Regions from separate parts of the Solibacillus sp. FSL K6-1554 genome, predicted to be linked through region 1. Evidence: predicted binding sites of a transcription regulator. Region 1 holds the regulator's gene; each other region holds the start of a gene.

What was found. The regulator Rex, encoded in region 1, represses fermentation and respiration genes when NADH is low (regulators of the CRP and FNR family bind a similar motif). The targets are predictions, from matches to a motif close to TTGTGAAATATTTCACAA.
Region 2: the regulator Rex is predicted to act here: its motif matches at 3,877-3,894, upstream of yeiL (transcriptional regulator YeiL).
Region 3: the regulator Rex is predicted to act here: its motif matches at 2,618-2,635, upstream of MHB58_RS10325 (DUF1641 domain-containing protein).

What each region holds. Positions count from the first base shown of each region.
Region 1 is NZ_JBBOSS010000001.1:3,727,029-3,737,420, forward strand. It holds gene groL (chaperonin GroEL) at 1-257, opposite strand, end outside; gene groES (co-chaperone GroES) at 374-658, opposite strand; gene MHB58_RS18520 (CPBP family intramembrane glutamic endopeptidase) at 935-1,663, shown strand; gene tatC (twin-arginine translocase subunit TatC) at 1,755-2,579, opposite strand; gene tatA (twin-arginine translocase TatA/TatE family subunit) at 2,597-2,824, opposite strand; gene MHB58_RS18535 (redox-sensing transcriptional repressor Rex) at 2,903-3,538, opposite strand; gene MHB58_RS18540 (ABC-F family ATP-binding cassette domain-containing protein) at 3,784-5,724, shown strand; gene tsaD (tRNA (adenosine(37)-N6)-threonylcarbamoyltransferase complex transferase subunit TsaD) at 6,299-7,312, opposite strand; gene rimI (ribosomal protein S18-alanine N-acetyltransferase) at 7,312-7,755, opposite strand; gene tsaB (tRNA (adenosine(37)-N6)-threonylcarbamoyltransferase complex dimerization subunit type 1 TsaB) at 7,755-8,459, opposite strand; gene tsaE (tRNA (adenosine(37)-N6)-threonylcarbamoyltransferase complex ATPase subunit type 1 TsaE) at 8,456-8,908, opposite strand; gene MHB58_RS18565 (hypothetical protein) at 9,172-9,510, opposite strand; gene MHB58_RS18570 (NADH-dependent flavin oxidoreductase) at 9,661-10,392, opposite strand, start outside.
Region 2 is NZ_JBBOSS010000001.1:2,613,186-2,623,577, forward strand. It holds gene alaS (alanine--tRNA ligase) at 1-2,270, opposite strand, end outside; gene MHB58_RS13055 (MFS transporter) at 2,668-3,816, opposite strand; gene yeiL (transcriptional regulator YeiL) at 3,921-4,589, shown strand; gene MHB58_RS13065 (NupC/NupG family nucleoside CNT transporter) at 4,644-5,855, opposite strand; gene recD2 (SF1B family DNA helicase RecD2) at 6,191-8,686, opposite strand; gene hisA (phosphoribosylformimino-5-aminoimidazole carboxamide ribotide isomerase) at 8,849-9,610, shown strand; gene MHB58_RS13080 (manganese catalase family protein) at 9,708-10,392, opposite strand, start outside.
Region 3 is NZ_JBBOSS010000001.1:2,103,506-2,113,897, reverse strand. It holds gene MHB58_RS10340 (MFS transporter) at 1-750, opposite strand, end outside; gene MHB58_RS10335 (winged helix-turn-helix transcriptional regulator) at 861-1,244, shown strand; gene MHB58_RS10330 (aldo/keto reductase) at 1,315-2,151, opposite strand; gene MHB58_RS10325 (DUF1641 domain-containing protein) at 2,691-3,119, shown strand; gene MHB58_RS10320 (NAD(P)/FAD-dependent oxidoreductase) at 3,155-4,342, shown strand; gene MHB58_RS10315 (serine protease) at 4,474-5,097, shown strand; gene MHB58_RS10310 (dehydrogenase) at 5,113-6,444, shown strand; gene cbpA (cyclic di-AMP binding protein CbpA) at 6,528-7,169, shown strand; gene MHB58_RS10300 (hypothetical protein) at 7,327-7,956, shown strand; gene MHB58_RS10295 (hypothetical protein) at 8,073-8,450, shown strand; gene MHB58_RS10290 (cytochrome c biogenesis CcdA family protein) at 8,665-9,375, shown strand; gene MHB58_RS10285 (CcdC family protein) at 9,491-9,982, shown strand; gene MHB58_RS10280 (DUF2621 domain-containing protein) at 10,033-10,392, opposite strand, start outside.

The DNA.
Region 1 (10,392 bases):
TCACCTGCGATTTCATTCGTTTTAGAAGCTACTTCCGCTACTAATTTTGCACCCATATTTTCATATGCGTTTTCTAACTCAATTTCTTTTGCGATGGATACACCGTCATTTGTAATAAGTGGAGAACCGAATTTTTTCTCTAAAACAACGTTACGTCCTTTAGGTCCTAAAGTTACTTTTACAGCGTTAGCTAATTTATCTACACCAGATGCCATTAATGAACGTGCTTCTTCTGAAAACTTAATATCTTTTGCCATAATTCATTTTCCTCCTAAATTTTACGATCTATTTTTTTGATTTATTGTTTATGAAGATGTGCAGCTAGCAAAGCTTAGTATGTATAACTAGCTGCAATTTTCTTTTGATTTTGTAATTATCCGACAATTGCAAGTACATCGCTCTCACGCAGGATTAAATATTCTACGCCGTCGTACTTCACTTCCGTACCAGAGAATTTAGAGAAGATAATTTCGTCGCCTTCTTTTACGTCAAGCTCAAGACGAGTGCCGTTGTCAAGAACACGACCTGTACCTACTGCCACTACTTTACCAGTTTGTGGTTTTTCTTTTGCTGAGTCGGGTAAAACAATACCAAATGCAGTTTTTTCCTCTACCTCAACAAGTTCGATAATGATGCGATCTCCTAATGGTCTTAACAATTGAAACAACCTCCTAAGAAATTTTCTATTTTTAGCACTCTCGTTTGTCGAGTGCTAACACATTTATTAGTTTAATGAATTCCATATTTTTTTGCAAGTATGTGCACTAAAAAATTTTGATTTATTGGCAAATTCCTCTACAATAATGTTAAATGTATAACAGTGGGCTATCATAATAGCCCATATTAAACTCTATAATAGAAGGTACAGCATTCCACATACTTTTTTGGGATGTGTAATTCTACTAGTCAGTAAGAGAAAGAAGGTTTTTCATCCGTGACTTCCCGTTCATCAGATAAGTTCAAAACGCAGAAGACCGCATTCTATGTGTTAATAACTTATATCATCTGTCAGTTATCAGTCTTATTACTTATATTCATCCCAGGCTTAAAAGATTCCCTTTTACAACTATTTTCTGGTATGTCTGAGCAGGATCAACTTATAAAATTATCTGCTTGGTGGTCAACTATTTCATTTGCGGTTGCTTTTATTGTGAGTTTTATATTAATCTCCCGAAATAAGCAATTTTGGGATGTATTTAAAGGGGAAAAGGCATCAATTGGTGCTTCTATTGGTTGGGGTATCATCGGTTTCTTCCTTGTCTTTTTAGGGCAGACAATCGGCGCATACATTGAGCTTGCTTTAGGAATTGATATGGGCTCGGAAAATACCGAAGCCATTATGAGTGTCACAAAGGTAGCGCCGATTATGATTATTGCGACTGTCTTATTAGGACCAATCTTGGAAGAGCTTGTATTCCGTCGTGTAATTTTCGGTTCAATTATACAAAACTATAATTTCTGGATTGCGAGCATTATTAGTGCTATTGTATTTGCTGCGATTCATATGGATTTTACGCATATTTTACTGTATACAATTTGCGGTATGATCTTCGCATTTTTATATCATAAAACAAAGCGCCTTCTCACACCGATTATCGCGCATATTCTATTAAATGGTTTCGTCACATTTATCCAAATGAATGCCGATAAGTTTCAAATATAACTTTTACCCGCTATTTTACATAGCGGGTTTTTTAGATAACCTTCTTTAAAAGGAAACTAAAAAAACGCTACCAAATTCGATAGCGTTACCATTAACTGTTATTCATCTGCTCCATTTGCCGACGCTGCATTTCGAGTAGCTCTTCTACCTGCAGCTCACGCTCTCGTTCCTCTTCTGCTAAAATTCGCTCTTTTTCTGCCACTTCATATTTTCGATAACCAAGACGTGCAATGACAATACTTACTTCATATAAAATAAATAGTGGTATTGCAATAATGATATTCGATACTAAATCAGGCGGCGCGAGCAATACCGAAATCACGATTAATACAAAATACGCATATTTTCGGAATTTCACCATGAGTTTCGGATTAATAATTCCGAGACGTGAAAGAAACAGCGTTACAACAGGCAATTGAAACAGCACCGCAAAAGGCACTATTAACTTAATTAAAAATGAGAAGAATTCATTAATACCAATTGTTTGCGTAATATTCAAATCATTGGATAAATCCGTCATAAAGCGCATAATAAATGGAAATAACACAAAATAAGCAAAGGCTATTCCCCCTATACACAGTGCAAAAGCATACGGAATATATTTCAATGTTGCCTTACGTTCAGCCTCATGCAAACCAGGTGTTATAAAAGCCCATAGCTGGTATAGCAGTATTGGCGATACAATAACGGCAGCTACAATAAATGTAACTTGTAAATACACGGTTAAAGGATCTGCCGGACTAAATGCATTCATCGAAAAACTGGCAGCTAAATCGCTGCGTTGAATGTATCGAATAAGTGGTTTCGCCGTATAGAATCCGACGAAAAGAGCCATCACGAAGAAAATCGCCACGAAAAATAAGCGCTTTCTAAGCTCTTCCATATGTTCAACTACGGTTAATTCTCTTGAATTCATAGCAATACATCCTTATTTTACTTAACTTCGTTTTTTTCGTTCTCTTTATGTTCAATCACTTTTTTCTTTGTATCAAAATCGTCATCGTCGTCCGTCAAGCCTTTCGTAGCGCTACGGAATTCACGTAAAGTTGTCCCCATTGCACGACCTAATGATGGCAATTTTTTGGGACCGAATATTAGCAAAGCAATCAGTCCAATGATTATTAGGCTCACAGGTGTAATCGCATTTAAATGTACAATCACTATAGCCACCTCCTCTATTATTATGTATATTTTACATTAATTAACTAGAATTTGCTATTTATAGTAATGAACATTTTGTTACTTACCTGAGTTTCGTACTAAATACGTAAGTGCCTGTAATTCTACCGATAGATCTATGTTCATCACTTTAATCGTGTCAGGAACAGATAATCGTACTGGTGTGAAATTTAATATACCTTTTGCATTTATTTTAACGAGTCGGTCTGTCATCATTTGTGCTGAGCGGGAAGAAACCGTCAATATTGCTAACTCCGCGCCAAATTCCTTATACATTTCCTCCAAACGATCTGGATGGAATACTGGAATATCACTTATCGTCGTTCCTTCCATCGGTGCTTTCGAATCAAATGCAACAACGATACGCGTGTTGTGATTTTTTTGGAAGTTATACTTTAGTAAGCCATTCCCCAGATTCCCGACTCCTATTAATGCAACATTCATTACCTCGTCCTGGTCTAAAGTTTGTCGGAAAAACTCCAGTAAGTACTGGACATCATATCCATACCCCTTTTTACCGAGTGCCCCAAAGTAAGAAAAGTCACGTCGAATCGTAGCAGAATCTATTTTCATCGCATCACTTAATTCCTGTGAAGAAATACGCTTTTTACCTTCAGTTGCGAAGTTTTTCAAAAATCGATAATAAAGAGGAAGTCTTTTTGTTGTTGCTTGTGGAATTTTTACTTCTTGTTTCACACATTCTCCTCCTATGTACATTGGGAAATCTTTTTCAAATAATGCCTCTGTATAACGTGTCGAGATGACCTGCTCGATTTGATCAAGTAGTTGTCGCCAAACGATATGGCACGCTTAACATAAACTCCACTCTTTGTGCAGAAGCAAGTTAATCTTACTAAACAAGGAGCGACAAGTAAAGTATCCATCGTTGCGTACAATGTTCCCATCCATTAAACTAAATAGGAGAAACTGAGGTGTAAACAATGATTGTCTTACAAGTAAATCAATTATATAAATCCTTTATTACAGATGAAATATTAAGCGGTGTAAAATTAGAAGTTCAGCACCGTGATCGTGTGGCATTAGTAGGGCGAAACGGTGCCGGCAAGTCCACATTATTAAAAATAATTGCCGGACAAATGAGCTACGACTCTGGTGAAATTATTATTCCAAAAGATATTCAAGTCGGCTATTTGGAGCAGCATGCAGGTATCGACTCTGAACTTTCAATTTGGGACGAAATGATGACAATTTTCGCAAACTTGCAAAACCAGGAACAAACGCTGCGTCAACTTGAACAGCAAATGGCCGATCCTGCCATTTATGAAGATAGCGAACAATATGCACGTATCATGGCAGAGTATGACCAGTTGCAGCATGATTTCAAAGATGCAGGCGGTTATCAGTATGAAGCCGATACCCGTTCTGTTTTGCATGGTATGCAATTTTTCCCTGAAGATTATCAAAAGCCGATTCGTTCTCTATCCGGGGGACAACGGACACGACTGGCTCTCGCAAAGCTTCTTTTATCAAAGCCCGACCTCCTTATTTTAGATGAGCCGACCAACCATCTTGATATTGAAACACTGTCATGGCTGGAAGGCTATTTAAAAGGTTATGATGGAGCTATTTTAATCGTCTCACATGACCGTTATTTCCTAGATCAGGTCGTGTCGATCGTTTATGAAGTATCCAGAACAAAAGTGTCGAAATATGCAGGGAACTACAGTGCTTATCTAGATGAAAAGGCGAAGAACTATGAACGTGATTTAAAAATGTATGAACGTCAAATGGATGAAAAAGCCAAGCTCGAAACTTTTATTCAAAAAAACCTTGCCCGGGCTTCAACTACAAAGATGGCACAGTCACGTCGCAAAGTGTTGGAAAAGACTAGTTGGATGGAATCTCCTGATGGCGATGAAAAAAGTGCCAACTTCGGCTTTACAATTGAGCGCCAAAGCGGAAATGATGTACTGTCGGTGGATGATTTAACAATTGGGTTCACGAACAAGGCGATTTCCGAAAATATTGGAATGCGTGTCTTTAGAGAAGACCGTATTGCACTTGTCGGTCCAAACGGTGTTGGGAAATCTACTTTATTGAAAACAATCGTTCAAGATATCGAGGCACTTGCCGGAGATATCCGTTACGGTACGAATGTGCAAATTGGCTACTATGACCAGGAACAGGCGAAACTTCATTCAAATAAACCTGTTCTTAATGAACTTTGGGATGAATGGCCGTTATTAAATGAAAAGGATATCCGCAACATCTTAGGCCGCTTCCTTTTTAGCGGGGATGATGTATCAAAAACAGTGAGCTCCCTATCTGGTGGAGAAAAAGCACGTCTTGCACTTGCAAAATTAATGATGCAAAAATCAAATTTCCTAGTACTTGATGAGCCGACGAACCATTTAGACTTGGATAGTAAAGAAATATTGGAAAATGCTTTAATTGATTATCCTGGAACATTGCTATTCGTTTCACATGACCGTTATTTCATTAATCGTATTGCCACTAAAGTTGTTGAACTATCAAGCACGGGTTCGTTCGAATATTTAGGTGACTATGATTATTATGTTGAAAAGAAAGAGGAACTTGAAGAATTAGCTGCAATGAAAGCAGCAGCCATTGAAAAAAATACGACTGAATCGACCGTTCAAACAAAGTCTACATCGATGATTGATAAGGACGCGAAAAAAAGAGAACGTCAAATTCGTCGTGCTATTGAAGATATTGAAAAGCAGATGGGGGCTTTAGATGAAAAAATCGCCGTCTTTGAAGAACAACTTTGTGATCCTGCCATTTTTTCAGATCATGAAAAGACATTATCGATTCAATCTGAGCTGAATGATTTGAAAGAACAGCATGAAACATTTGAAATGGAATGGCTTGAACTAAACGAAGAGCTCGAACAGCTATAATTTTGGAGTGTCCATCAACATATGGGCACTCTTTTTTTAGAGGCAGACGAAAAGCTTGTTTCTCCAAAAACTTATGTTTTGTATTGCTATTGTATAATATTAACCCTTTCTATCATCCAATCTACATAATAATCATATATATAGGTCAATACGCCAAATTTCAACAAATTTCTCCACAATTTTATTCACAATATAAATCTAGTAATATCAACATATCAACATAGTTTTCCACATTATCCACATTTAAAATCAAAGTTATGCACATTGCTGTGTGAAAAAGACACTACTATATATAGATAAGTCACATGTTACCCACAAGTTATTCACACTTTGTGTATAAGTACGCATGTTCGCAAGTTTTTTTGTGGGTATTTAACTTTATCTGTGGATAATTTTCAGAAAAGTTGAACAGTCAATAAAAACTTGTTATAAATGAGATTTATCCATCATAAATTACTAGATTCGACTTTTTTATATTATTGAAAGAAAACAATTAAATAATTTTTTATTTTCTCTATAAAAAAAGCATGGCGAAAGGATATACTGCTACATCCTTTCACCATGCTTCTATACCCTATTTCCAGCTCATGAGCTCCATCCCAGGTCGCCCATTCATTGCTAAATTCCCACGAATCCCTGCTTCATACATTTCATACGCAGCTGCACCAATCATTGCAGCATTATCTGTACATAATTTTAAAGGTGGCACATAAAATGGAATACCTTCTTCTTTAAAGGCTTTTTCCAATGCTGTCCGTAATCCTTTATTCGCTGATACACCGCCAGCTGCAATTACTTGTTTTACCTGAAACTCACGTGCTGCTCGTACTGTTTTACCCGTCAATACTTCCACTACACTGTCTTGGAAGCCTTTTGCAACATGCTCGGCAATAATTTCTTCACCGCGCTGATCCATATTGTGTTTATAGTTAATCACTGCAGATTTTAAGCCACTGAAACTAAAGTCGTATGAATCCTCCTCCAACCATACACGAGGGAAAGGCACGGCTTCTGTTGCTTCATGGGCAAGACGATCAATATGAGGACCACCTGGATATGGCATATTCAAGACACGGGCTACTTTGTCATATGCTTCACCTGCCGCATCATCACGCGTTTCACCAATAACTTCAAAAGAACCATGTTCACGCATTAGGACAAGCTCTGTATGTCCACCTGATACAACGAGTGCCAACAGCGGAAATTCCATTGGCTGTACTAGATTGTTCGCATAAATATGCCCGGCAATATGATGTGTCCCGATCAATGGCAATCCGTGTACAAAAGCGAAAGCCTTAGCCGCATTAATACCGATTAACAATGCACCGACTAACCCGGGCCCTTCTGTTACGGCAACAGCGGTTAAATCTTTCGGTTCCATATTTGCCTGTTTTAATGCTTCTTCTAAAACAATTGTCATTTGTTCAACATGATGACGTGATGCGATTTCCGGGACAACCCCGCCAAAACGCTTATGACTCTCAATTTGCGATGATACTACATTCGAAATAATCTCCGTGCCATTTTTAATGATGGCCGCTGCTGTTTCATCACAACTTGTTTCAATTGCTAATATATAGTTATCCATTATAAATTCACCCACATTACTAACGCATCTTCCTGGTTATCCGTATAGTAGCCTTTACGAAGACCTCCGTCTAGGAAACCAAGTTTGCGATATAAATTTTGTGCAACAGTATTCGTTACACGTACTTCTAAACTCATGACATCCATATTAGCTTCTTTCGCTACTCGCATCGCTTCACGCATAAGTGTTTCACCAATGCCTTGACCACGTACAGACTTTACAACCGCTACATTTGTAATCTGTGCTGCATCAATAACAAGCCAAATTCCACAGAAGCCGATAATTTCACCTGTTTCGTCTTCAGCGACTAAATAATGTGCATACTGGTTTTCCGTCATTTCGTAATAAAACGAATCCAATGTCCATGGTGTAGGAAATGATGCGAGCTCAATTTTATGAACGGCCTGAACATCATCTATTGTCATTCTGCGATACCGTACCATTAAAGTTGCTCCTTTTTCTGTTCCTTTATCCAATTCGCTTCTGCTTCTGCAATACGGCGATATTGGGGAACAAAAGCATGAACAGCCTCAATTGTCGGTAATGGCATTTGTTGTGCCAAAGCAATTAATTCGGACGCACGCGGTAAATCCATCGTAAATTGAGCACGGATAGCAAAATCACCTAATACTTGCTGAATTTTTTCCATGTATAAATCGACATCTGTTCCGACAAAGAATATTGGCTGTTGTAATTGCTGAAGCTTCTGTAATAATCCGTCTATATGATCATGGTGATCTTCAATAATCGGTTCCATAGTATCTGCTTTATATATTCCGGCATATACATTTTGACGACGAGCATCGATTAATGAACAGATTGCATAATTAGCAGTACGGGCATTCGCAGCCAATGCTTTCAAGCTTGATACGCCTACCAATGGCTTTTGCAGTGACCATGCCAAAGTTTTGGCAAGAGTGACACCAATACGCACTCCTGTATAAGAGCCGGGACCTTCAGAAACGGCAATCGCATCAATCTGTACCGGTGTAATGCCTGCCTTGTTTATTACTTCTTCAATTGCCGGCATGGCACCAACCGAATGTGTTAATTTTATATTTTGCACGACTTCTGCAATTACTTTATTATCTTGTACTATGGCGACAGAAAGCGGTGCATTTGCTGTCTCTATTCCTAACCAAATCATTTTAATAACTCCTTACAAAGACGAACATATTTTTCGCCTATCGGTTTCAATACAAATTTACGTTTCGTTTCGTCGATGCGTATAATTTCAATTGCTAAACGCTCTTCAGGCAAATCTTCCTGAATAAGATGTGCCCATTCCACAACTGTTACAGCATCCCCATAAAAAATTTCTTCCCAGCCTAAATCTTCATCGCTATCTTCCAGACGATATACATCCAGGTGATTAAGCGGAATACGTCCTACATATTGCTTCATAATCGTAAATGTCGGGCTATTGACCGTTCGTTTTACTCCAAGCCCTTTTGCAAAGCTCTGTGTAAATGTCGTTTTGCCCGCCCCTAAATCACCTTCAAGTGTAATCGTATATTGTGGCTCGACTAATTCTGCCAGTCTCATCGCAAGTGCTTGCGTTTCTTCCAGCGTATTTATATCTTTTTCAAATATCATTTGATTGCTTCCTTCCACAAAAAAATCCATTATCTCTAGTTTACTTGAACTGAGGCAATTGTTCAAAATGTATCACTTTTATATTGACCATACTCAATAACGTTAATATAAAGTAGCTGCGAAAAAAAGAAAAACACTCATTTTTTCTGAGAAAAAGTGAATGTTCCTGAACTTCCCTTTATTTGATTTTCATTATCTGGAACAATAGGATAGTTAAGAAGTATTATGAGAATACATACATGTAACCTCATTTGCTGTAATCACTAACGCTTTGATTTTCCTTTACGTTCCACTATTTCTTTTTTTACCAATACATCATCCTCAAATTTTAGGCGATATCCTTTCGTCAGAAGAATTTCATCGTTCCATTCATAAGTACCGTTATTAATTTGCTGACCGGCACCCCCGGAAATACGTACTACGTCTAAATAAGACATCCCTTCTTTTACTTCTTTATACTCTTCTTCATTCATGTATTTTTGCCATACGTATGTATTGCTTTCTTCTATCTCTAAAACTTCATCATGACAAGCTGTTATTAGCATTGTCAGCAACATAACGAGACAAATAGATAGGAAGACATAAAAACCCTTTTTATTCATTTGTATCCCCCTCAATTATCCTTATAAAACCATTCCCGAAATTAAGTGGTTCAAACATTACTAAAATGAAAAGGAGAATACGAACGTATTCGCATCCTCCTTATTTAAATAAACTTAAATTCTTGTATTCATCAACTAGCCTTTATTAACTTATATACCGGGAATCCAACCTGGTCTTGACAGTATTTTCTCCATTAAAGGACCTGGAATTACAGTATCGATTTTCTTATCATAAGCTGTTACTACACTTTCCCCATTCTGTACCTTTTCCACCCAATGAGGTTCAATTAATAAGGCACGACCAAGTGCTACTAAATCTGCTCCTAACTGTAATGCCTGATCTGCTTCTTCACGAGTATAAATTGAACCTACACCAATTAATGGTTTACGGCCATTTAACAAGCTGTGAATTACAGAAATACGATTTTGTTGGCCGTTTTTATAACGATGTGTTTCAGATTTAAAATCTCCAATTGAAATATGCAAATATGTTAGCGCTGTTTTCGCTAATTCGTCTACTAATCTTACTGTATCATCCATCGTAATACCATCTTCTTCAGGCTCTTCCGGGCTGAAACGGTAACCGACAATAAATTTTTCATCAGCATATTTGTTTTTTACTTTAATTACTTCCTCTACAACTTCCAATGGGAAATGCAATCTATTTTCAAATGTTCCCCCGTATTCATCTGTTCTTTTATTTGTAAAGGCAGAGAAATACTGTTGAATTAAATACGTATTTGCACCATGGATTTCAACGCCGTCAAAACCTGCTTCAACAGCTCTTCTTGTTGCTTCAGCATATGCTTTAACCATTTCTTTTGTTTCTTCAAGAGTTAATGCACGTGCTTCTTTTTTCTCAATTGTAACAGCTGTACTTGC
Region 2 (10,392 bases), 1.1 Mb from region 1:
AGTTCTTTGTAATCTGCTTGAAGTGTTGCAACACGAGTTGCCACGTCTTTTGCATTCGATTTTAAAAGGCCTGCTGCTTCATTTAAAATTGCTTCTTCTTCTTTAATCGCTTCATATGCCGCTTTTCCTGTAACAGCCTCAATTCGGCGTGTACCTGCACCGATTCCGCTTTCGGATACGATTTTGAAAATGCCGATTTCAGATGAACGACTTACATGCAGTCCACCGCAAAGTTCGATCGAATAATCCGAAACAGCTACAACACGGACAACATCCCCATACTTCTCACCGAACAGTGCCATTGCACCCATTGCTTTTGCAGAATCAATATCCATTTCCTGAATCACGACTTCGATATCTTCCCAAATTTTTTCGTTCACTGCACGTTCAACTTGTGCAAGCTCTTCTTTTGTTGCAGCACCAAAGTGAGAGAAGTCAAAGCGCAAACGATCTGGTCCTACATAAGAACCTGCTTGTGCTACATGGTCACCTAATACATCTTTTAATGCACGGTGCATTAAGTGTGTTGCAGTATGGTTTTTAAGGATTAATTTACGTTTTGATTCTTCAACTTTTGCAGTAGCGATATCGCCGACATTCATTTCACCCGATTCCACTACAACTGTGTGTAATGGCTGGCCGTTTGGTGCTTTTTGAACATCTTTTACAATGGCCGTGAATCCGTCTGCTTCAATGATACCTGTATCGGCAATTTGTCCACCCATTTCAGCATAGAACGGTGTTTCAGATAGAATAACCAACGCTTCTTCACCTTCGGAAGCTGTTGAAGTTTCTTGACCGTTAACAACAATTGCAGCAACTTTTGCAGAAGCTTCCAATGCATCATAAATAAATGTAGATTGCTGTGTTAAATTCGACAGAACTTCGTTTTGCACTTGCATTGAATCAACGTCAGCACGTGCATTACGCGCACGTTCACGCTGTTGTTCCATAGAAGCTTCAAAACCTTCTTGGTCAACTGTCATGCCAACTTCTTCTGCGTACTCTTCCGTTAATTCAATCGGGAAACCGAATGTATCATACAAACGGAATGCATCAGCACCCGGGATAACTGTTTCACCTTTAGCTTTTTGGCTTTCTGCAACTTCGTTGAAAATTGCTAATCCGCCATCAAGTGTTTCATGGAAACGCACTTCTTCATTTTTAATCACACGTTGAATAAATGCTTCTTTTTCTTTTACTTGCGGATAAAAATCATGCATAATCTCTCCGACAGTCGGCACTAATTCAAACATAAACGGTTTTTCGATGCCGATTTTTTTCGCATATCGAACAGCACGACGTAATAGACGACGCAATACATAGCCGCGGCCTTCATTTGATGGTAATGCACCATCCCCAATAGCAAATGCTACTGTACGGATATGGTCGGCAATTACTTTAAATGGTGTATTCACATCTTCAGTCGATCCGAAAATTTCTTTTAAATCCACTTCATGCGGACGTTTGTAACTACGGTTTGCGAACGTTTCTGTTTTTTCAATGATTGGCATGAAAAGATCTGTATCAAAGTTTGTTGGTACATTTTGTACAACAGAAACGATACGCTCAAGACCCATACCTGTATCGATGTTTTGCTTTGGAAGTGGCGTATAAGTGCCGTCCGGATTATGGTTGAATTGAGAAAATACTAGGTTCCAAATTTCAAGATAGCGCTCGTTTTCCCCGCCTGTGTACATTTCTTCTTCCGGTGCACCAACGCCGTACTCTTCACCGCGGTCATAGAAAATTTCAGAGTTTGGACCTGATGGACCTTCCCCGATATCCCAAAAGTTGCCTTCCAATCGGATTAAGCGCTCTTTCGGAATTCCGATTTCATTATGCCATACGTCATAAGCTTCCTGATCCTCCGGGTGGATAGTTACCGATAACTTTTCAGGATCGAAGCCCATCCATTTTGGATCCGTTAAAAACTCCCAAGCGTAATGAATTGACTCTTTTTTAAAGTAATCCCCAATAGAGAAGTTCCCTAACATTTCAAAGAATGTGTGGTGGCGCGCTGTTTTCCCTACGTTTTCGATGTCGTTCGTACGAATCGATTTTTGTGCGTTTGTAATGCGCGGGTTATCTGGAATGATACGTCCGTCAAAATACGGCTTTAATGTTGCCACACCTGAGTTGATCCATAAAAGCGATGGGTCATTAATTGGCACTAATGGTGCTGATGGTTCAATATGATGCCCTTTTTCTTTAAAGAAATTCAAATAAAGACGACGAATTTCAGAACCTGTCATAGTTTTTGTTGTCATGATTTTTTCCTCCTAAAATTTATTGAAGTCGATGAATTGTGGTACAGATTAATTACACCTTCACGCATATAAGCGCTTCATTTACCGGAAATTTTTATGTTCCGCAAAATGAAAACAAAAAAAGCCTCCATCCCGGTAAAGGGACGAAGACTATTATCTCGTGGTACCACCCTAATTTATAACGCGCATGCATTATATCTCAAGTGCTTGTAACGTAAGCAAACGGCAGTGGTTAGCTGCACTCTGGAGTAGCTTTCAGTATTTATTCGGGGAGATTTTTTCAGCCGGGAAATCTCTTTCTGTTCACGAAGTCCATACGTACTTGTTCCATCATCGTTTTCATTTTATTATGCTCTTCATTATAAAAAATAGACATCGTGCTGTCAATCGGCATTCCTTAATAATTAAAACGTTTTTTCGTCAGTAAAATTAAAAGGATTGCAGGCACTGTACATATAATCATTCCTAAGAACGCCAAACCTGGCTCAATTTCATAAAGTGCACCACCTAAAAGTGTAAGAATCGCTGCACTTAAACTCATTGCAAGTGCAGAATAAATCCCCTGTGCATTTGGAATTTGCTCTTGCGGTAAAGCTTTGGAAATATAGCGGATAAAGGCATAATGCGCCATCGCAAATGACAGAGCGTGTAGTGCCTGAGATAAGATAAACATCGGCATATTCGGAAATGCGTAAACTAGTATCCAACGAACACTCGAGCCAATTGCAGCAACGAGCATTAACGAAGAAGGCTTCCACTTTGTCAAAAATGTATCTGCCTTATAAAAATAAAGGATTTCAAATATTACTGCGACATTTAAAATCATTCCGATATAAAACGGATTGACATTCAGCTCCTGTAAATAAATATAGCCGTAGTTATAGTACGATGCGTGTGCCCCCTGAAGCAAAATAACAACAAACAATACGATGATGAAGCTTTTTACTTTAAATAGCCCTTTCATTGAGAGCGTTTTTCCATTTTCTTTTACCGGCACTAAACTTAACACTTGAGGTGCAGGCATAAATTGAATGATGAGTAATGCGGCCAATCCTACAATCATCATCCATAAAATCATTTGCTCCCCGTACATCCCGCTAATCATACTAATGATCAATACAGCGACAACAAACCCGAAAGATCCAAATGAACGTGCTTTTCCATAATGGATGGATCCATGTTGCATTAATGTGGAAGCACTGCTCTCAACAGCCGGTAGTAATGCCGGGTAAAAGGCGCTGAACAGCAATGTCATTAAAAACAGGCCGCCAAATGAATTAATCGGTATGTATAGCAGTGTCACAACTAATGAACTTGCAGTAAAAAAGATCAGCACATTTTTGTTGCTCATCACTTTTGAAACAAACGGAAAAATAAACATCGTCGAAAGTGCCCTTGCAACCAGCCCAAAACCCATTATTATGCTCGCTTCCGAAACCGTAAGCTCTTTATCATTAATAAGCCAACCCGTCCAATATGGCAGGAAAATCCCCCACGTAATAAAGAACATAAAGAAATTTTTCGCGAGCCAACGCTGATTATTCATAATCTTCATCCTTTTTTCTAATTTATTAAGTTGAATATTAACATGAGAAATACTACAATAATGTGAGAAATCTCATATTTTATTGGAAGGAGTTGCTCTATAATTTGAGAAAGTTACCAATAGATGAAAGTCTCCCCTATATCGAACAATACCCGATTTCCCAATATTTTTCGTTTGACATTGTCCCATATATCAATGTGTACGAATTCGACAAAGGGGAATTTATTTTCCATGAGCACTCTTTCCCCGACTATTTATATTACATGGTCGAAGGGAAAGCTAAATTATATATTACCCATAAAAACGGGAAAATTTCGCTCATCGATTTTATTACAGCCCCAACGTTTATGGGGGAAATGGAGCTCCTAAACGCCGAACGCTATTCAAAAGGCATTCAAACTTTGTCAAAGTCGGTATGTTTTGCGATTGCGATTCAGGAAGTGAAGGAAAAATTATTGACAGATCCTGTTTTCCTAAAAATGCTCTGTCTATTTTTAAGTCATAAAGCAACAACAGCAACAACAAAATATACGCAAAACCAGGCCTATCCTTTGGAAAACCGGTTAGCTTCATTCATTTTACTATCGTCGGATCAACAATTCTATAAAGAAAAACATACTGAAGTCTGTGATTACTTAGGTGTATCATATCGCCACCTGCTTTTTGTCCTTGCACAATTCAGCGAGGCAGGCTATATTACGAAGCAAAATCGCGGGTATATCCTGACAAATCGTTCCGAACTAGAAAAACTGGCAGCAGAAATTTCGTACTAAAAAAGACTGCGCTAAAAATAATTTTTAGCACAGTCTCTTGAATACTGAATGATATTAAATAAACATACCAGCAATTGCAGCTGATAATAATGATGCCAATGTTCCTGCAGCAACCGCTTTAATCGCAAGCTGTGCAATCATTGGACGTTTATCCGGTGCCATACCACCTAAACCACCGATTAAAATACCCATTGAACTTAAGTTTGCAAAACCACAAAGCGCAAACGAAATAATGATGGCTGTTTTGTCCGATAGCTCGCCGATAACCGGACCGAAGTTAGAGAAGGCAACAAATTCATTTAAAATTAATTTTTGACCGATAAACGAACCTGCACGTACTGCTTCATCCCAAGGTACACCGATTAAAAATGCTAGTGGAGCAAATACATAACCTAAAATACCTTCAAGTGTTACATTTTCAAAACCGAACCATCCTGTGATACCGCCTAAAATACCGTTTAATAAGGCAATTAATGCGATGAAACTTAATAGCATTGCTCCAACATTTACTGCTAATTTCAAACCGTCAGAAGCACCAACAGCCGCTGCATCAATAACGTTTGTCGCTTCAGAATTACGCTCTAATTTAAAGTCATCTTCATTTACTTCTTCTGTTTCAGGAATCATTAACTTTGCCATTACCAATCCTGCTGGTGCAGCCATGAAACTTGCTGCCAATAAGTATTCAAGCGGAACACCTAATAAAGAATATCCGATTAATACTGAACCTGAAACCGATGCAAGTCCACCTGTCATAACCGCGAACATTTGTGATCTTGTCATTTTATTTAAAAATGGACGAATAACAAGCGGGGCTTCAGTTTGTCCAACGAAAATATTAGCAGCAGCATTCACTGATTCTGCTTTTGTCGTACCTAATACTTTTGATAAGAAACCACCGATAATCTTAATGACAAATTGCATAATCCCTAAGTAATAAAGGACAGAGATTAAAGATGAGAAGAAAATAATAATTGTTAATACGCTCATCGCGAATACAAATCCGACATTATCCGGATCTGCTAAACCGCCAAATACAAAGACAATCCCTTCATTGGCATAACTAACCAGCTTCTGTACACCATCAGAAAGTTGCATAAGCTTCTCACGGCCAAAAGACCACTTTAATACGATAAATGCAAAAATCAATTGGACAATTAATCCTGAAATAATAATTCTCCATTGAATTGCTTTACGGTTACTAGATAACCCGATGGCAATCGCTACGACTCCCAGAATACCTATGATTCCCCATACGAAATCCATGTATGTGCACCTTCTCCTTTAGTTTTGAAAACCTTTTCATTTTGTAATAACTGACATCCAACTTCGGACGTCATATAAGTTTTTTTTCATACTAACATACCCATAGAAATAATATTAATTAATAGTTTCTTTTAAAAGTTCTGATTTTTCAGCAAAAAGTTATCATTTTTTTAGTATGTCCCGTTTTGTTTCAAACTTTTATTATATTTTAAAAACATTTTCCCTGTACACGTGAACATAAACTCATCATTTTTTAAAATTTATCCTAGATAGTACTTTTCCATAAATAAAAAAACTAGCCATTCCCATTCAATGATGAACGGAAATGGCTAGTACTATTCTTCGTTGAAATCATACGGCGATATATTTGCCATACCAATTAATGGGTGAATATATGGTGCTGTTTCTGCCGTTAAGTGATTTGGCAGGGATTCCCCGATCTTATGTGAAGCCGAAACATTCAAGAGACCGAGCTGCTCTGATGAAGGAATTTGTTTCACTTCACTTACAGACGCCTTTTTCTCTTCCAACTCCGGTGTCGCTTCCATCTTTTCTTCAGCAACAAATTCTGAATTTAAACGTGCCTTCAATGTTGTTAAGCGTGTTAAATCATCTGTTTTTGCTAAACCGCTCGCCAGTACATCCGGCTCACCACATAATATTAAAAAGTTTTTAGCACGTGTAATACCCGTATACAGTAAATTTCTTCGAAGCATTTTCGAATAGCCGCGAACAATCGGCATAATGACCGTTTGAAATTCAGAGCCTTGCGATTTATGGATCGAACAGCAATAGGCCAATGTAATCTGATTTAAATCAGCACGCTGATATGTTACTTCGATCCCATCATAGCTGACGATAAGCAAATCCTGCTTTTCCACTGTTTCCTTTGCACGGATGATGGAAATTACTTCTCCCATATCCCCGTTGAATACATTATTATCCGGCTGATTCACTAGCTGCAGCACTTTGTCCCCTATACGATAAATCGTATCACCAAAAACAAGTTCTTTTCTCGTCCCATCATTCGGATTGACAAGCTGCTGGATTTCTTTATTTAAATTATCGATGCCTGCAGGTCCTTTGTACATTGGCGCCAATACTTGAATATCTCGAATTGCCTGTCCCTTCGCAAGTGCACCTTTTACAATCTGTGTGACAACACTCGTTACTTGTGCGGCTCCAGCTTGTATAAACGAGCGGTCCGTTGTTTTTGCAGTCAACGTATCCGGAACTTTGCCTTTTTTGATTTGGTGGGCCATCTCGATAATTGTAGAACCTTCCGCTTGACGGTATATATCTGTTAATTCGACAGTCGGAATTTGTTTGGATGCAAGCAAATCCTTTAAGACTTGCCCTGGACCGACAGGCGGTAACTGATCTTGATCCCCTACAAAAACGACTTGAACATCTTCATGCAATGCTTTTAACAGTTGATGTGCCAGCCATGTATCAACCATCGACATCTCATCGATAATAATGAGACGACCTACGACTTCACGCTCTGTTTCTTCATCCTTTTCCTGACCATTAAAGCCTAACAGCCTGTGTATTGTCATAGCAGGTAAGCCAGTCGATTCCGCCAGTCTTTTCGCTGCACGTCCTGTTGGGGCTGCAAGGACAATGGGAAACGGTTCCTCTTTTTCAGCATATGTTTTTGGATTTAATGATAACCCGTGAAGTTCCGCATATACTTCCACCAAACCTCGTACAACGGTTGTTTTTCCCGTGCCGGGTCCTCCTGTTAAAATCATGACGGCAGAATTGATTGCCGTTTCAATCGCCTGTGCCTGTGTTGGCGCATACGTCACATCATATTGTTCTTCAATATCGCCAATTGCTTTTCGGATTTCATCTTTCGTAAAACTTTCAGCTGTTTTGTTTTTTTCTTTCAGTTCATTGATCTTACTTGCAATACCCACTTCACTAAAATAGAGTGACGGTAAGTACATGCGTGTTTCCTCGCCGCAAATTTTCGATTCCTCACGCATATCGATTGCCGCTTTCGAAATCGCTTCATACGGGATTTCGATGCGCTGACTTTGTTCAAGCATATCTTTAACCATTGGAAGTACCATTTCCGCATCCAAATAAACATGTCCTTCTGATAATGCGGCATTTGTCAGTACATGGAAAATGGCAGCCTTTATTCGATCCGGGTGATTTCCCGTAATACCCAGCTTCGCACCAAGTTCATCGGCACGTATAAAACCGACCCCTTCCACTTCCTCGATTAAACGGTAAGGGTTTTCTGTCAGTAACTGAATTGTTTCTTCCCGATAAGCCTGGTAAATTTTCATCCCAAGCTGTGGCCCAAAGCCCCAATCATTCAGCCGCACCATCACCCGTTCCAGTCCAAGGTTTTCCTCGATCGTTTGGCGAATATGTAATTTTTTTTCAGCAGATAACCGGGGAACAGCATCGAGTGCTGACGGATCTTCCAGTATTTTCGTAAGAGCATCCATACCGAGCTTTTCTACAATTGTCTCTGCCGTTTTTCTGCCCACACCTGAAAATAGATCACTTGATAAATAATGGACGATTCCTTGCTCGGTTGTCGGCACTTCTTTTTCAAATGTATCAATTTGAAATTGCATCCCGTATTTCGGATGACTTTTTAACTGCCCTGTAAAGCGGTATTGTTCATCATTGACTAATTGCGGGAAGTAGCCAACAATGATGATTTCTTTTTCGTCATACTGAATGTTTGTTTCTTGAATTTTGACACGAACAATGGAGTACATATTCGTTGCATTATGAAAAATTGTTACAATCGGTCGACCTAAAATAAAGAGCTTATTTACGTCAAACAAATTTAGATTTTCCGCCATTTCCATGCCACGCTTTCTAATAAATTGTAAGCCCATTTTATCATACCGATTAAAGCATGTCCTACAATAATGCAAAGAAGCCATTACGTCTGATTTTTCTATTAATTTAGTACGCTAAAATGTTATGATGATAATAGAATGTTAGAGAAAGTAGTGACGAACATGAATTTTAGACCTTGTATTGACTTACACGATGGAAAAGTAAAGCAAATTGTCGGAAGTACACTTGGCTACGAAAATAAAGAAGTGGTTGAAAATTTCACTTCTGACCAAGGCGCCTCGTATTACGCTTCATTATTTCTGCAAAACAAACTGACGGGCGGACATGTCATCATGCTTGGTCCCGGCAATGAAGAAGCGGCAATTTCTGCTTTACAAACTTACCCGAACGGTCTTCAAATAGGTGGCGGTATTACGGCCGACAATGCACAAAAATATATTGATGCTGGTGCTTCACATGTAATTGTGACATCATATATTTTCCATGACGGCCAGCTTGATATGGACCGGCTGGAACAATTAGTAAAAAAAATCGGTAAAGAAAAACTTGTCCTGGATCTGAGCTGTCGGAAACGTGAGGGTAAATGGTATGTTGTCACTGACAAATGGACAAAATTCAGCGACTTTGAAGTTAATGCGCAGTCAATTAAAGTAATCGAAGAATATTGTGACGAGCTGCTCATCCACGCGGTTGATGTAGAGGGAAAACGCAGTGGCATGCAGGAGGATTTAGTACGTGACTTGGCTGAATGGACATCGATTCCGACAACGTATGCTGGCGGTGTGCGTTCAATTGACGATTTGAAAAAGTTCGAATCACTTTCAAATGGAAAATTGCATGTTACAATCGGCAGCGCCCTTTCTATTTTCGGCGGTGACCTCGACTTCCAAACAGTAGTGAACTATTGCGAAGGTATTGAATAGCCTAAAAAGATAAAGATTTTTCAATGAATACGGTAAGAAACGGATATTTTAAACAGCGAACACCCATCTTTCTCTCAGAGAAAAATGGGTGTTTGTATTACATATTGAACATAAGACGTTTCGCGATCATCTGGAACTCTTCCGGACCGATACCCGGTGCAAACTCTTCCGGCAATTCATCTAAATCCGGCATTTTTGCACCTTTTGGCGTGCCCTCTTCAACAATGAGTGGTGCATTCGTTGTCGGATGTGTCCCTTTCCATATTTTATTAATATCCTGGTAATCCCCTACGTAATTCCACGTAAACAACACATTTCCATAACCACGTTCTTCGTATTTTCTTGCATGGTCAAATACATGATTGTCAAGGCTAGGGATTGGAAGCATCCGAGTTACATCCACACCTGTCGCCATTTCCAGTGCTTTTGCATAGGCAACTACATGTGTCCCGCCACGCACCAGTAAATAGCCGATCATTTCACGGGCTGTCGGATGATCCGTCATCTCATATACCCGCATTTTATGTGTCCGCGCGCCACACTCCAAGAAGAAATTATGCAGTAAATCGAGCACTAAATTCCCGCTCGTAAACACATATTCCCCATTCCATGGCTTACCCATCGAATCAACAGGTAAAGCTGTCTGTGCAGAAGCGATAAAGCTTTGCGTATTGCGCATATTTTTAGCGTTCATCATCGGTGCCAGATTCGGGTTTCCGGAAAACGTCGTATCTTTGCTTAGTAAATTGATTGTCGTCGCTACGAGCTCCACATGTCCAAAC
Region 3 (10,392 bases), 1.6 Mb from region 1:
CAATATTACGACAATTGCATGAGGGGAATAGCCCATTTGATTTTCAAGAATAGGGGTCACATATGTGTAAACAACAAATACGCCTCCGTAACCCATTGCTGTAATAAATAAAATTAATAGCATACGGAAATTGCTTAATACTTTTCCGATATCACTTAATGAAATCGGCTTACTTTTTGTTAAATTATTTGGCACAAGGAACGCATTGCTGATCAGCCCAATTATGCCAATAACGACGATAAAGATGAATGATAGCCGCCAATCCGTTACTTGGCCAATGAATGTTCCTAAAGGTACTCCACTGACAGTTGCCAAAGTTAATCCTGTAAACATAAAAGCGATGGCACTTGCCCGTTTGTTAGGTGCCACAACGTCAGCCGCAATAACCGCCGCAATCGACATAAATACACCATGAGCAAAAGCAGAAATAATGCGTCCAATCAATAGTAAAGTAAATGTTGGTGCTATCGCTACCCATAAATTACCGACGATAAAAAGTACCATTACGAGCAACAGCACCTTTTTACGGTCAAGCCGGGATGTTAAAACCGTTAAAATTGGTGCTCCGATTGTAACGCCTAATGCATAGATTGATACTGTTAATCCTGCAGTACTTAAAGTAATACCAAACTCATTTGTGATGAGCGGGAGCAATCCAACGCTAATAAATTCTGTGGAACCAATACCAAACGAACTGATTGCTAACGCAAGAAGTGTTAATCTGGCGTTTGGTGTTTTTGATGTAGACATATTAAAAAGAACTCCTTTGATTTATTTTATAGGTTATAGTATTATTCATACATACTATAAAAGCGTGTACAGTACTTTTAGTTACTTTTGATAATAATGGGGGTTTCAAATTGAAAAAAGTTTATAATATCGGTGTAGAAGCAACACTTGAAGTTATTGGAGGTAAATGGAAACCTGTCATTCTTTGTCACCTCAATCACCATGGTCAAATCCGGACAAATGAATTTCGCCGATTAATTCCCGGCATTTCACAAAAAATGCTGACGTCCCAATTACGCGAACTGGAAAAATGCGGTTTAATTAATCGTAAGGTGTTTAACCAAGTACCACCGAAAGTTGAATATTCTTTAACCCCATATGGACACGAGATGGAGCCGGTGCTTAACTTACTTTGCACGTGGGGCGAGAATCATATTGAAAAATTAATAGAGAATGGTGAAGAAGTTCTACTAATGCAACGAGATGATGATATTGCAGTGCAAAAGCTGTCTTAATGAAAAAATGAAAGCCTCAAGTTATTTTGAGGCTTTTCGTCTCTGCAATTTTCAAATATTCAGTTTAAAATTAGAAATCAAAAACTTCCGGATCTGGACCGACACGTTTATCTAAATTCATCGCATTGATGATCTGCATTTCTTCATCAGTAAGACTAAAGTCAAAAATGTCGGCATTTTGCGCCATCCGCTCTTTACGAACTGATTTAGGAATCGTGATTACTTCATTTTGAATATCCCAACGTAAAATAACTTGTGAATTTGATTTTCCATATTTTTCGGCAATTTTTGCAATTGTCGTATCTTCGAGTAGACCCCCTTGCATTAATGGAGCCCAAGCTTCCAACTGAATATTGTGTTCTTTACAAAATTCACGTAATGATCGTTGTTGTAAACGCGGGTGAAACTCTACTTGATTAATGACTGGTGTTACACGAGCAGTTTTCAATAAATCCTGCAGATGCGAGATATTGAAATTGCAAACCCCGATTGCTCTGATTTTGCCTTCCTGATATAGATCCTCTAAAGCGGTCCAAGATTCGGCAAATTTATCATTACCCGGCCAATGAATTAAATAGAGATCCAAATAATCCAGCCCTAATTTTTCCAGGCTTTCTTCGTAAGCTGAAATAGTTTCCTCATAATTTAAACCGGCATTCCAAACTTTAGATGTGATGAATAAGTCCTCTCTATTTAAGCCGGTCGAAGCCAGTGCTAATTGTATACCCTCTCCAACACCCGCTTCGTTGCCGTAAATAGCGGCTGTATCAATGCTGCGGTAACCTAGCTCAATCGCATTTTTAACGATTTCAGCCGTTGTATCGTTTTCTACCTGAAAGACTCCAAGGCCCATTGCCGGCATTTCTACCTCATTATTTAATTTGATTGTATCCTGTAAACTAGTAATCATTTATTGATCCTCCAATTGAATAAGTATTCCGTTGCTTTTTTAGTATGGATCCATTTAAAAATTAAAAAAAGTACGCACTTTTTCGTTTCATAGCAACGTGGAGGTTCCTATTGAGACAAATCAACCGTTTAAAGAGAAATTTTTTTAGAAAAATATTATGGAGGGGAGTTGGGGAGGGGGGTGAATCATTTTTTACTTGTAAAGAATTTTGTTTTCTATCATATAAATACCTAATTAACCTTTAATAATGATAAGAAACAACTATTCAAATAATTCAAATATTAAAAATAGTGAAGGGAAATTTTTATTATAAAATACACAAAAATACGCTAAATACATAAAAACAAAATTTTTTTAAATAATAAAATTACAGAATATTCTTGAATTAAGTTTTTCGGTCGTTTATTTCCGTTTTCTAATTGTAACAAACGAATCTTTGTGCTATCGTTGCTTATTGAATGGTATGTGAAAGTTTTTACAATTGGGTATGAAATTTTCGAAAAAATAATATTAAGTGATGGCAAAGGAGAGTTATTATGTCAGAAATGAATAATCAGCAGGTAGAAAAAGTGGCTGTTACACAAGAGCAATTAGATGTATTAGATCAGTTACTAAAGCCAGAGGTACAAGCTTCATTAACTACTTTAGTAGATAACTTACCAAAATTGGCAGAGATGACTACATTATTAACAAAAACTTATGATTTTGCGACTAGTGTTGCAACAGACGAAACATTAAAAAATGATACAGTTGCGGCTGTAACAGAAATGGCTAGCCCAGTTGTTGGTACTGCAAAATCATTGGCACAAACAGCGATTGAAGCGAAAGACCGTGCTGAAGTCAGCAATGAAACAGTAGGTGTATTCGGCTTATTAAAAATGTTAAAAGACCCACAAGTTCAAGGGGCATTACGTTTTGCTAATGCATTTTTACAAGTAGCATCTGAACGTAAACAAATGAAATAATTTGTATAATCTAATTTTATTGGAGGATTTTTAATATGGTAACTAAAGAAATCGTTATTTTAGGTGCTGGATTTGCTGGTGTATTAGCAGCACAAACAGCTCGTAAATATTTAAATAAAGACGAAGCGCGTATTACAGTTGTAAACCAATTCCCTACACATCAAATCATTACTGAATTACACCGTTTAGCTGGAGGTACAATTGCTGAAGGTGCTGTAGCATTGCCACTTGAAAAGATTTTCAAAGGTTATGACATCAACTTGGAAATCGCAAAAGTAAACAGCTTTGACGTTGAAAGCAAAAATGTAGTACTTTCAAACGGCAAAACATTACAATACGATACATTAGTTGTTGCTCTAGGTAGCCAAACTGGTTTCTTCGGAATCCCAGGTTTAGAGGAAAACTCTTTCGTATTGAAATCAGTAGATGAAGCAAATGCAATTCGCGAGCATATTGAAGCACGCATTAAAGCATATGCAACAACAAAAGACGAAGCAGATGCTACAATCGTTATCGGCGGTGGCGGTTTAACAGGCGTTGAGCTTGTTGGTGAAATCGTAGACCACTTCCCTAAAGTTGCTGCGAAATATGGTGTTAAATTTGAAGACCTTAAAATCAAATTAGTTGAAGCAGGTCCAAAAATCTTGCCAGTATTCCCGGAAAACTTAATCGATCGTGCAACTAAGTCATTATCTAAGCGCGGTGTAGAATTCATTACATCAACACCTGTTACTGGTGTTGAAGGCAATGTCATTCAATTAAAAGACCGTGAGCCAATCGTTGCAAACACATTAGTATGGACAGGTGGAGTTGCTCCGCTTCCATTAGTAGCTGAATCAGGTTTAGCTGCAGATCGCGGTAAAGCAACAATCAATGACTTCTTACAATCTACTTCACATCCTGAAGTATTTGTTATTGGTGATGCATCAGCACATATTCCAAACCCAGGTGACCGCCCAACTTATGCGCCAACTGCTCAAGTAGCGTGGCAGCAAGGTGAAACTGCTGGTTACAACATTTTTGCACAAATTAAAGGTGCTGACTTAAAAGAATTCAAATTTACTAACTCAGGTACTTTAGGTTCTTTAGGTCGTAAAGACGGTATTGCTACAGTTGGAGCAAACAACACTCAATTAGTAGGTTTACCAGCTTCATTAATGAAAGAAGCTTCAAATATCCGCTATATGACTCATATTAAAGCGTTATTTGGCCTAGCATATTAATTCATATTAATTAGATTAGACATACCCGAAAGTCACTTTCTTTCGGGTATGTCTTTTTATTTTACAAAATACAACAAAATTTAACAAATAACTATTATAATGGTAGTAAAGGTTGTAAATGAGGTGTGGAGATGAAGGATTTTGATACATCGAATTCGTTATTTATATTAACTGAACAACAGTTGGAACAATTTAAACAGCTTGAACATTTTGAATACTTTTACCATTTAATCCGCCATGACTTTACACACTTATCTTTTGCTAAAGACAGTGTAAGTGATGTTTGGATTTACTTTTATTTTGAGGAAGAGCCGGTCATCAATTCCGAGTATGCCCTCATTTTTTTGTTGCGAAATTTTATGTTGAATGAGATCCTTGTCAGTTCGAAATTAAAACGACTGAAAAAAACAACGGTTGGATCTTATACGAATGCTTTAATGGCTTCGGTAATGACAGTCAATTTATTTTTGGATCTTTTGCGTGATGTACTCGAATCATTATCAAAAGAACAATATGATTTATATATGAAATTTGAAAACAGCTCAAAGCAATTATTTAATGATCGCTTCTATGAATACGAACATTATCCAAAAAAACTCGTCCAAATCGAAACAATCATAATAAAAAATCTGCGCCAGTATTTAGAAGAGAATGCAGCAATATATAATGATTTTAAACAGAAAGTCATTCGTTTTATGGACCAATTTTCAATAATTAAAAGAGAACTGTACGAGCCATTATCTTTGGAAAAATAGGAGGTGTATATAACGATGGGGGAGCAACTTAAGACATTGCAGCTTGACCATTATCGATCACAAACATTTACATCATTGGATGCACATTATGAGGCATATAGAGCAATGTTCACATCATTACTAGAAGAGGGGAACGTTGAAAAGGTGAGTGACTTTCTACGTTTTGACAGTGAACCTTTTGTTTTAGCTAATAGCAATCTGAAGATTTTACAGCTGTTGTTGGATCAGGAAGAGCATTTTAAAGAAAATCTTAAGGAGTGCTTAGCTCAACTTTATATAATTATTGGGCACTGTTATTATTTCAGCATTGAATTTGTTCAGGCGAAAAAATATTATAGACTTGCGAGCAGCCTGGCATTGGAAGATGAAAATTATGCATTGCTGTCACTTGCGATGAATAATTATTATGCAACCCAAATGGACGAATTACCGAAAGAAATTTTTTGGGGAATCAGCAAAATACCTGCTGTCTTTTTAAAGATGGGGAGACCGGAAGATGATCGGTTTTTGCTTGTCCGTTTTATAACACATATTGAAATGTCATTGCAGCTTGGAAAAGTAGATTATGCGGAAAAGTTATTCAATGATTATTTTAAAGAGTATCCATTTGAAAAGTTTTCCCGAATCGATCTCCATGTCCGTGTCCTGAGAGGGAAAATTCTATTTGAAAATGGCCGATATGAATGTGCAATTGAAGTAATGCATAAAGTACTCCTGCTTTGCATGAAAGCGAATAGCCATAAGGACTTAGTACAGGAATGCTATAAATATATTACCCGTTCCTACAAGCTGATTAACGAAGAAATCCTCTTAAAAAAGATGGAGCAGTATCAGTCACGTTTTTACCGTAAAATTGAAACCGATAAACGTTATATGGAAAAATATATTAAAACGTCCACGACAAACGATTTTGAACTGGATAAAAGCTTTATATCGCCATTACAGCAGTTTCATCTCACGGGTGCATATCTATTGAACTCAGTGAAAGATGAGGGGTATACGCTCGTTCTAGTTGATTGTAAAGTGGTGGCGACAGAAAAAGAGAAGTTGAATGACATTATTCATTTAATCAATGAAGAAATGATGAGAGTGATGAAAGATGTCATCATCACGAGTACACGCCTTGATGAATCGACAATCGGCTATATTATTCAGCTGTCTGAAAACTGTACCGATGCACTATGTGCAAAGGTTTTCTATAAAATCCGTGAATATTATCCGAAAAACAGCAGTGTACTGGAGGCCATCTATTTTGCCTCAGTAAATAATAAAGAAAATAGTTTAACTAGCTATCAAAAATGCCTGGATTTAGCCTATGCGTATATTTATTATGAAATTTACAAATAGGAAATACGAAATATTCTAAAAATTACTTTCGTATTTGAATCACTACCATTAAAATAAGAGTAGTATATCAAGGAGGTAATGCCATGTTAGTTAAACAAAGGTATGTAAAGAAAAAAGATGTAAGCTATGTAAAAGAGACGGACCCGATTAAAGACGTGCTCGGTCAGTTAAATGATAATGGCTACAGATGCATCCCGGTATTGGATGAAGCAGGTGAAAAATTCGTCGGAAATATTTATAAAATCGAAGTGCTCGAATATAAATTAAAGGAAGGCGATATGAAAGCTCCGGTAAAAGCACTGACTGAAGAAGCAGATGCATTCGTCCACGAAAACAGTTCATTTTTTGAAGTATTCCATTCGATTAAACAGTTGCCTTATTTGGCGGTTGTTGATACGAAAGGGAACTTTGCGGGCATTTTACCTCATTCTAAAGTATTTGAGCTATTGGAAGAGGCGTGGGGATACCGAACAGGTAGCTGTGCCATTACAATTGCTTTGCCGGACACGGACGGAATTTTAATAAGAGTTTTGACGGCGGTCAAAAAGGTGTGGCCTCTGCATTGTGTGTTCTCGCTTGATGATGACACGACCTATTTACGTCGTGTAGTTATTACTCTGGCAAAAGGCGCGAAACAATCGACAGTGGACGAGCTAGAAGCCGCCATCTTAAAACAAGGGGCACGCATTATTGATTTGGAAGTATTTGATAAAGAAAATTTTTAATAGTAAAGCGTTTCGTTCAATAGAGCGAATCGCTTTTTTTTTGCAAGCAAGAAATGTTTAATTGTGTACTAATACAGAATTTGAAAAATAAAGAGGGTTTTAATCTTTTCTATCGAAATTTTATGTTAAAAGGGGATTCGTAGAAAGGGGAATATGAATGTTTATCCAAATAAATGAAGAAAAAATAGAGTTCACTAAAGTAGAGATAATTGTACTAGAACAGGGCATTTCCGACTTATTTGAGAGTTTTGATAAAAAAACGTTGGGCGAGCTTACGAAACAAAAGAAATACGAGCATTTAAAAGACTGTGTAAACAAACAGAAATATTTATTGGATATGCCAGCAGGGGCTGCATTAAAATCTCTTAAAGAGGAAGGCAACCCTATTTACAGACAGTTTTTAAATAATTACGGTGACCTGATCTACTCGCGCTTTGTTGTTAGTGGAGATGAGAATTTATTGAAACAGCGAGGTATTTATACGATTGTTGCAAACAATGAACTGAAATTTTGTGGTGTTTGCGCAAGAACTTTTAAAGAGCGTTTTAATCAGCATATTGGCAGCATATATGCAAAAGGTTGCTATCGGGATGGAACGTCTACACATTGCCATGTAAACGCAAAGATAACACAGCTTTTGCCGATGAGCGATGTGCATTTTGCAATATATCCAATGGAAAATGAAAAAGCAATGAATAAACTGAAAAATGCAATTGTGAAACGCTTCGAACCAGAATGGAATTTACGGTCCAACAGAGAAATTTTCGAATTATCTTCATCTTTTTAAAAAATTCTGCCTTCATCTTAAGAGATATAGGCAGAATTTTTCTGTTTACTATATTTTTCCGGTTTCATTTTCGACAAAAAGCGGGAATAGTAAGTGAAAAAAGTAGGTGATTTATCATGCAGGCAGCATTAAAACATTACAGGCAAACACACAGTGAATATTTATGGTTGCATATTTTGGCAGCTGTCGTATTAGTATTTACATCCGTATTCTGGTTTGTACTCCCATACTTCATGATTCATTACGGAAAATATACGACAAACGTATTCCAACAATCTTTGTTGTTGATCGCATTGTATACCATTCCTTCCATTTTTATCACATTGCATTGCTGGTTTATTAACTTTAAGGCAGCTCTTCGATGGAAAAAAAGCTATCCTAAGGAATGTGTATGGCGCTGGTCGCTTAGGTTCCAATTTATTACGATTTCAATTGTGGTCCTGTTTACCTCGGTCATTTATTCCAGTCTTTTTATTATTGATATGATTCGATAATAAAACACGCCCTTCTTTTCTCAAATGTGCTAAAGTGTCAGTCCAATCATGCAGACAGAGCATTTATTTTTCAAACATTAGCGCGGCACTTTCGCACATTTACCTTTCAAATCAACCACAAAATGCTGTCAAAAAATTTTCATTTAAAAAAGCAAGTAATGTATGGGGAAATTTGGTACGATGAAGGTATCAATGTTAAGGAGAATGAAGCAGCATGAATACAGATTTAAATATCCTTTTAGCGTTTGGTGCCGGGTTTTTAAGTTTTATTTCACCATGTACGCTACCGCTCTATCCTGCATTTTTGTCCTACATAACCGGTATGACACTCGATGAGCTGAAAGCCGAAAAAGGGATGATGCAAAAACGCGCAATTTTACATACTTTATTTTTCTTGCTTGGATTTTCGATTATATTTATCGCCATCGGATTTGGAACATCGTTAGCGAAAGATTTCTTTTTTCAATACCAGGACTTACTGCGTCAAATTGGAGCCATTTTAATTGTCGCATTCGGTTTAATGATTGTCGGTCTGCTGCAAATTGACTTTTTAATGAAAGACCGCAAGTTCCAGTTTAAAAACCGACCATCCGGATATTTAGGTTCGGTGCTGATCGGTCTTGCTTTTGCAGCGGGATGGACTCCTTGTACAGGACCAATACTGGCAGCGATAATTACCCTTGGTGGAACGAATCCTGACTCGGCAATGTGGTATATGCTAGCATACTACTTAGGTTTTGCTATCCCATTCTTTACATTGTCATTCTTCATTTCACGAATGAACTGGATTCGCACACATAGCCAAAAAATCATAGTAGTTGGCGGCTATATTATGATTGCGGTCGGAATTTTATTGTTCTTTGACGGATTGACGTATATTATTAATCTTCTCTTGCCGATTTTCGATGGTTTTAAAGGATTCTGACAGTTCCCTGCTTAATAAGACCGTGCTATACTAAGGGAAGTAATATAAGGGAAAAAGGGTGCATGATTCGTATATACCAGATCTTTACACGCGTTCATGCAAGAGGAGGAATATGATGTTTGACAGTATACCTTCTCACTATTTATTAATTGGTTCGACGATTATGGCAGTCTTAATGGGCTCATTCGTAATGTTCATAAGACTACGTGCACAAAAAAAGCCGGTATCCACAAAAAAAATACTCATCCCGCCTTTTGCGATGTCAACAGGTGCACTGATGTTTATTTTTGAGGAATTTCGTGTAGCGCCAATTCAAATAGTAGAAGCGGCCGCACTAGGCTTGTTATTTTCATCTGTATTAATCTTAACGTCGAAGTTTGAAGTGCGAGACGGCGCAATTTATATGAAGCAATCTAAAGCATTTCCATTCATATTAGTGGGATTACTTGTACTACGTATTATTTTGAAATTAATATTTGCCGATACATTTGATGTCGGTGAACTGGCCGGTATGTTCTTTATCTTGGCTTTCTCTATGATTTTGCCGTGGCGAATCGGTATGCTTATTAAATATAAGAAGCTTGAAAAATCGCATATTATCGCATAAAAAAGACTGTCTCTAAAAGTTTTATACTTTTAAAGACAGTCTTTTTCGTTTTACGTCTCAAATAAATGATCATAATTTGTCGTATCAATTCTCATTTCATCGAGCTTTTTACGTAAAAACTTATGGTCGCGCTTTGGCGAAGCGATAATATAGCCACGAATAATTAAGTCCAAGTCGATTTTTGTGGCACGTTCATTCAGGGCGATTTCACCGATTTTACCGGCAATCTTTTCTTTGGCAACTTGCCGGAATAACTCTGGTACAGGACTGACAAGCTCGGTAAGTAATTGTTTTTCATCTTCACCCCATAGATGAATCGTTTTATCTAAGTATATGTTTTGCCAATCTAAATCCGATTTACCATCCTGTTTCGGCAGGGCCTTCAAAAACTTGCGGAACATAAAAAAGCC